Actinokineospora alba: one gene and its partner. The protein of the gene in region 2 interacts with the protein of the main gene of each other region in a pairwise test. Links are inferred from orthologs where the notes say so. Each region holds a gene or a part of one and is shown on either strand. Other genes may lie near its edges. The genes, in order: uvrB and uvrA.

Region 1 (3,219 bases), 120 kb from region 2 along the record:
GGTGACCGGCTTCTCGTCCTGCAGGTGGGTGAACAGGTCGAGCTTCTCGGCGAACAGGACGTCGTAGTCGGCCAGCGAGTGCCCGAACAGCGGGAACGACTCGGTGAACGACCCGCGGCCCAACGTGACCTCCGCGCGGCCACGGGACACGGCGTCCAGCGTGGCGAACCGCTCGTAGACCCGGACCGGGTCGTCCGAGCTCAGCACGGTCACGCCGGTGCCGAGCCGGATGCGTTCGGTCTGGCCCGCGATCGCGGCCAGCACGACGTCGGGTGAGGACACCGCCATCTCGGCCCGGTGGTGCTCGCCGACGCCGAAATAGTTCACACCGACCTGGTCGGCCAGCACTCCCTCGGCCACCACCTGTCGGATCGCCTCCGCCTGGCTCACCAGCTCACCGTCGGCGCCGATCTCCAGGTCGCCGAAGGTGTCCAGCCCGAACGTCGGCTCCTGCCGCGTGCCCAGGATCTCGTGACCCATTGCCCCACTCCCCTGTTAGTAGTTGAACTCTCAAACAAGAGGTGGGGCAGACCTATTCCCGCACTGATGCCGGCGGCCAGGTCACCGCGATCCCGACGCCATCTCGCCGGGCGGACCGTTGGCTACTTGATCCCGGCCGCGTCCATCCCCCGCAGTTCGCGCTTCAGGTCGTGGATCTCGTCGCGCAGGCGGGCCGCCAGTTCGAACTGGAGGTCGCGGGCCGCGTTCATCATCTGGTCTGTCAGCTGCTGCACCAAGTCCGCCAGTTCCGCGCGCGGCATGGACTTGACGTCCTTACCGCCGACGATCCCGGCGCTTCGGGCGTTGCCGGGCTCCCCCGCCGCCCGCTTGCCGCGAGAGGTGTTGCGGCCCGAGCCGCCCACGGGAACCGAGTCGTCGTCGGTGGCCTCGTTGAGGACGCGGTCGAGGATGTCGTTGATCTTCTTGCGGAGCGGCTGCGGGTCGAGGCCGCGCTCGGTGTTGTACGCGATCTGCTTGGCGCGCCTGCGGTTCGTCTCGTCGATGGCGTGCTGCATCGAGTCGGTGATCCGGTCGGCATACATGTGGACCTGGCCGGAGACGTTTCGGGCGGCGCGGCCGATGGTCTGGATCAGCGAGGTTCCGCTGCGGAGGAAGCCTTCCTTGTCCGCGTCGAGGATCGCGACCAGCGAGACCTCCGGGAGGTCGAGGCCCTCACGCAGCAGGTTGATGCCGACCAGGACGTCGTAGTCGCCGAGCCTGAGCTGCCGGAGCAGCTCGATGCGGCGCAGGGTGTCGACCTCGGAGTGCAGGTAGCGCACCCGGATGCCCAGTTCCAGCAGGTAGTCCGTGAGGTCCTCGGACATCTTCTTGGTCAGCGTGGTCACCAGCACCCGCTCGTCGCGCTCGGCGCGTTCGCGGATCTCGTGGACCAGGTCGTCGATCTGCCCCTCGGTCGGCTTGATGATGACCTCGGGGTCGATCAGGCCGGTCGGGCGGATGACCTGCTCGACGAACTCGCCGCCCGCCTGGCCCATCTCGTACGGGCCGGGGGTGGCCGAGAGATACACCGTCTGCCCGATCCGCTCGGCGAACTCCTCCCAGGTCAGCGGCCGGTTGTCGACGGCGCTGGGCAGCCGGAAGCCGTGCTCGACCAGGTTGCGCTTGCGGGACATGTCGCCCTCGTACATGCCGCCGATCTGCGGCACGGTCACATGGGACTCGTCGATGACCAGCAGGAAGTCGTCGGGGAAGTAGTCGATCAGGGTCGCGGGGGCGGTGCCCGCGCCGCGGCCGTCGATGTGCCGGGAGTAGTTCTCGATGCCGGAGCAGAACCCGACCTGGCGCATCATCTCGACGTCGTACGCCGTGCGCATCCGCAGCCGCTGCGCCTCCAGCAGCTTGCCCTGGCGCTCCAGGGTCGCGAGGCGCTCCTCCAGCTCCGCCTCGATGGCGCCGATCGCGCGTTCCATGCGCTCGGGGCCCGCGACGTAGTGGGTGGCGGGGAAGATCCGCAGTTCGTCGACCTCGCGGACGATGTCGCCGGTCAGCGGGTGCAGATAGTAGAGCTTGTCGATCTCGTCGCCGAAGAACTCGACGCGGATCGCCAGCTCCTCGTACGCCGGGATGATCTCCACCGTGTCGCCGCGCACGCGGAACGTGCCGCGGGCGAAGGCGATGTCGTTGCGGGCGTACTGGATGTCGACCAGCGCGCGGAGCAGCACATCGCGCTCGACCTCGCCGCCGACGTTGAGCCCGACCGAGCGGTCGAGGTAGGACTGCGGAGTGCCGAGGCCGTAGATGCAGGACACCGAGGCGACCACGATGACGTCGCGCCGCGAGAGCAGGCTCATCGTCGCGGAGTGGCGCAGCCGCTCGACGTCGTCGTTGACCGACGAGTCCTTCTCGATGTAGGTGTCCGTCTGCGGGATGTACGCCTCGGGCTGGTAGTAGTCGTAGTAGCTGACGAAGTACTCGACCGCGTTGTCCGGGAAGAACTCGCGCAGCTCGTTGGCCAACTGGGCGGCGAGTGTCTTGTTCGGCGCCATCACCAGCGTCGGCCGCTGCACCCGCTCGATGAGCCAGGCGGCCGTCGCCGACTTGCCGGTGCCGGTGGCGCCGAGCAGCACGATGTCCTGCTCGCCCGCCTTGATCCGCTTCTCCAGCTCCTCGATGGCGGCGGGCTGGTCGCCCGCGGGCTGGTAATCCGCGACCATGCGGAACTTCCCGTCGGCACGGGGGATGTCGCCGACGGGTCGGTGTTCGGAGTGCGCGAGGACTGGGTGCTCGGTCGGAAAAGCCACAACCCGACAGTACGCGGCCCCACCGACAATCTCAGTCGGACGGACTGAGCAGGGCCCTCAGCTCGGTGCCCACCCTGGTCAGGGGCTCCGTGTCGCGTCGCGCCCGGCACATCAGCAGCGCCCCCTCGATGCTCGCGATCGCCAACGTGGCCAGCGACGCCGCGCGGGCGGTCGGGACGCCGCGGCGGGCTATCGCGTCGGCCAGGAGCGTCTCCCATCGCGCGAACGCGCGACCCGCCGCGTCGCGGGCCGACGCCGTCTCGTCGGAGGAGAGAGCGGCCGCGCCGATCGGGCAGCCGTCGACGAAGTCGGCCTTGGTCAGGGCCGAGGTCCAGTAGTCGACGAACGCGGCGATCGCGCGATCGCCGTCGACGTCGGCCAGCAGCCGCTCCAGCAGGTTCCCGATGAAGTCGCCGCCACGCTCGGTGGCCGCGAGGGCGAGTTCCTCCTTGCCGCC
Region 2 (3,603 bases):
CCGCCCAGCTCGGGTAGGCCGCGTGCTCGATGCCGGTGCGCGCCCAGGTCAGCAGGTTGACCAGGGCGTCGGCGTTGCGGGCGAGGTGGGTGACCACGTGCCCGCGGGTCCACCCCGGCAGCAGGCTGGGCCGGGTGAAGTCGGTCTCGGCGAATCTCTCGACCACCCCGGTCAGGACGGCCGTGGCCTCGCGCACGGCGGCCAGCGTGGCCGCGGTGGTCGTGCCGTTCATGGTGCTCGCGGACGTGTTCGACCCAGTCATGAGGACCCCGACATGCTTGGCGTGAACGGAGCGAAAGGTGCTCCCGTGGACCAGCCTAGGCGAGTGACGTTACCCGTGGGTACCGCTCCGCGGGTGCATCGCCGCGACCGGTCCGCGAGAATTGTCGGTGCCCGGCTTTAGCATGGGTGCCGGCCACCAGTGGCCACTCAACCCGCAGCGTGCGATCCCATCCCCGGATGCCGCGCTGCCCGAGTTCTGCCCAGTTCAGAGCACTACCGAAGGGATCTCAGTGGCCGACCGCCTCGTCGTTCGCGGCGCCCGGGAGCACAACCTGCGCGGCGTCGACATCGACCTGCCCAGGGACAGCCTGATCGTGTTCACCGGACTGTCGGGCTCCGGCAAGTCCAGCCTCGCGTTCGACACGATCTTCGCCGAGGGGCAGCGCCGGTACGTCGAGTCGCTGTCGGCCTACGCGCGGCAGTTCCTCGGGCAGATGGACAAGCCGGACGTCGACTTCATCGAGGGACTCTCGCCCGCGGTCTCGATCGACCAGAAGTCGACCAGCCGCAACCCGCGTTCCACGGTCGGCACGATCACCGAGGTCTACGACTACCTGCGTCTGCTCTACGCGCGCGCGGGCAAGCCGCACTGCCCCACCTGCGGCGAGGCGATCAGCAGGCAGACCCCGCAGCAGATCGTCGACCAGGTCCTGGCGATGGAGTCCGGCCTGAAGTTCCAGGTGCTCGCGCCCGTCATCCGCGGCCGCAAGGGCGAGTACATAGACCTGTTCTCCCAGCTGCAGACGCAGGGCTACTCGCGCGCGCTGGTCGACGGCAAGGTCTACCCGCTCACCGAGCCGCCGAAGCTCAAGAAGCAGGAGAAGCACGACATCGCGGTGATCGTCGACCGCCTCTCGGTGAAAGCCTCGTCCAAGCAGCGCCTCACCGACTCGGTGGAGACCGCGCTGCGGCTGGCCGACGGGCTCGTCGAGCTGGAGTTCGTCGATCTTCCCGAGCATGACCCGGGCCGCATCCGGGGTTTCTCCGAGCACTTGGCCTGCCCGAACGGCCACCCGCTCGGCGTCGAGGACCTGGAACCGCGCTCGTTCTCCTTCAACTCGCCGTACGGCGCGTGCCCGGTGTGCACGGGCATCGGCATCAAGAAGGAGGTCGACCCGGAGCTGGTCGTCCCCGACGACGAGCTCTCCCTCGGCGACGGCGCGATCGCGCCCTGGGCGGGCGGTCAGACCGCGGAGTACTTCATCCGGCTGCTCACCGCTCTGGGTGACTCGATCGGGTTCCGAATGGACACCCCGTGGCGGCGGCTGCCGGCGAAGGCGCAGAAGGCGGTCCTGCACGGCACCGACGACCAGGTGCACGTCCGCTACAAGAACCGGTACGGACGCGAGCGGTCGTACTACGCCGCGTACGAGGGCGTGATCCCGTTCCTCGAGCGGCGCCAGGAGCAGACCGACTCGGAGTACATGCGGGAGAAGTACGAGGGCTACATGCGGGAGGTGCCCTGCCCGTCGTGTCAGGGTTCCCGGCTCAAGCCCGAGATCCTCGCGGTGACGCTGCACCACGGCGAGTACGGCGACCGTTCGATCGCCGACATCTCGGCGATGTCGATCAATGAATGCTCGGCGTTCCTCGACGGCCTCAAGCTCGGCAAGCGCGAGACGATGATCGCGGGCGCGGTGCTCAAGGAAATCCAGGCGCGCCTGCGGTTCCTGCTCGACGTCGGCCTCGACTACCTCTCCCTTGACCGCGCGTCCGGCACCTTGTCCGGCGGCGAGGCGCAGCGCATCCGCCTGGCCACGCAGATCGGGTCCGGGCTCGTCGGTGTGCTCTACGTGCTCGACGAGCCGTCGATCGGCCTGCACCAGCGCGACAACCACCGGCTCATGACAACCCTGATCCGCCTTCGCGACCTGGGCAACACGCTGATCGTCGTCGAGCACGACGAGGACACCATCCGCCAGTCCGACTGGATCGTCGACATCGGCCCGGGCGCGGGGGAGCACGGCGGCCGCGTCGTGCACAGCGGCACGTTCAAGGACCTGTTGAAGAACAAGGAATCCCTCACCGGCGCCTACCTCGCAGGCCGCAGCGCCATCCCGATGCCGTTGGTGCGCCGGACCGTCGACAAGAAGCGCCAGCTGACGGTCGTCGGCGCGCGCGAGCACAACCTCCGTGGCATCGACGTGTCGTTCCCGCTGGGCTGCCTGGTCTCGGTCACGGGCGTGTCCGGTTCGGGCAAGTCCACTTTGGTCAACGACATCCTCGCGACCGTGCTGGCCAACAAGCTCAACGGCGCGCGCCAGGTCCCCGGGCGGCACACGCGGGTGCGCGGGCTCGACCAGGTCGACAAGCTCGTGCAGGTCGACCAGTCGCCGATCGGCCGCACCCCGCGGTCCAACGCCGCGACCTACACCGGCGTGTTCGACCACGTCCGCAAGCTGTTCGCCTCCACCACGGAGGCGAAGGTCCGCGGCTACCAGCCGGGACGATTCTCGTTCAACGTCAAGGGCGGCCGCTGCGAGGCGTGCGCGGGCGACGGCACGATCAAGATCGAGATGAACTTCCTGCCGGACGTCTACGTGCCGTGCGAGGTCTGCAAGGGCGCGCGCTACAACCGCGAGACCCTTGAAGTCCACTACAAGGGCAAGACGATCGCCGAAGTCCTCGACATGCCGATCGAGGAGGCCGCGGCGTTCTTCGAGCCGATCAAGGCGATCCACCGGCACCTGGCCACCCTGGTCGACGTCGGCCTCGGCTACGTCCGGCTCGGCCAGCCCGCGCCGACCCTGTCCGGGGGTGAGGCGCAGCGCGTCAAGCTCGCCAGCGAACTGCAGAAGCGGTCCACCGGCAAGACCGTCTACATCCTCGACGAGCCCACCACCGGCCTGCACTTCGAGGACATCCGCAAGCTGCTCGGGGTGATCAACGGCTTGGTGGACAAGGGAAACACCGTGATCGTCATCGAGCACAACCTCGACGTGATCAAGACCTCGGACTGGATCGTCGACATGGGTCCGGAGGGCGGCTCGGGCGGCGGCACGGTCGTCGCGGAGGGCACACCGGAGGACGTGGTCAAGGTCGAGGGCAGTTACACCGGGGAGTTCCTTGCGCACGTGATGTGACCTGCAAAGATCCCGGGTGGATGATGTATTTCTCGACCGGTTGCGGACTCCTACCTCATGACCGAGGTACGCAACCAGGAGGCAGCCATGCAAGACACCCGGGAACTCGTCGCGAGGGTGGCCACACCGTCGCGAGCCACCGCCGCGCCCCAGGCGCTGCGCGGGGGCGGCGACGAGGAACTGCGGTTCTGGGAGGTCCTCAAGGGGATCACCGCGCCCGCCGAGTTCACCCTGGTGA

Evidence for each region.
Region 1: the proteins of uvrA (region 2) and uvrB interact in binary tests that used the Escherichia coli proteins (3 or more experiments, as listed by UniProt). The link is inferred for Actinokineospora alba from one-to-one orthologs.

What each region holds. Positions count from the first base shown.
Region 1 is NZ_SNXU01000001.1:4,709,824-4,713,042, reverse strand. Bases 183-3,169 are described here. They hold uvrB (excinuclease ABC subunit UvrB), read right to left. Parts: upstream 2,763-3,169; coding sequence 603-2,762; downstream 183-602. Other genes in these bases: C8E96_RS21740 (TetR/AcrR family transcriptional regulator), read right to left, coding at 2,794-3,169; C8E96_RS21750 (LLM class flavin-dependent oxidoreductase), read right to left, coding at 183-480. Outside these bases: more of C8E96_RS21750, read right to left, coding at 1-182; more of C8E96_RS21740, read right to left, coding at 3,170-3,219. UniProt on the Escherichia coli protein: The UvrABC repair system catalyzes the recognition and processing of DNA lesions. A damage recognition complex composed of 2 UvrA and 2 UvrB subunits scans DNA for abnormalities.
Region 2 is NZ_SNXU01000001.1:4,827,775-4,831,377, forward strand. The notes cover bases 195-3,565. They hold uvrA (excinuclease ABC subunit UvrA), read left to right. Parts: upstream 195-512; coding sequence 513-3,365; downstream 3,366-3,565. Other genes in these bases: C8E96_RS22255 (maleylpyruvate isomerase family mycothiol-dependent enzyme), read right to left, coding at 195-262; C8E96_RS22265 (hypothetical protein), read left to right, coding at 3,453-3,565. In the rest of the region: more of C8E96_RS22255, read right to left, coding at 1-194; more of C8E96_RS22265, read left to right, coding at 3,566-3,603. UniProt on the Escherichia coli protein: The UvrABC repair system catalyzes the recognition and processing of DNA lesions. UvrA is an ATPase and a DNA-binding protein. A damage recognition complex composed of 2 UvrA and 2 UvrB subunits scans DNA for abnormalities.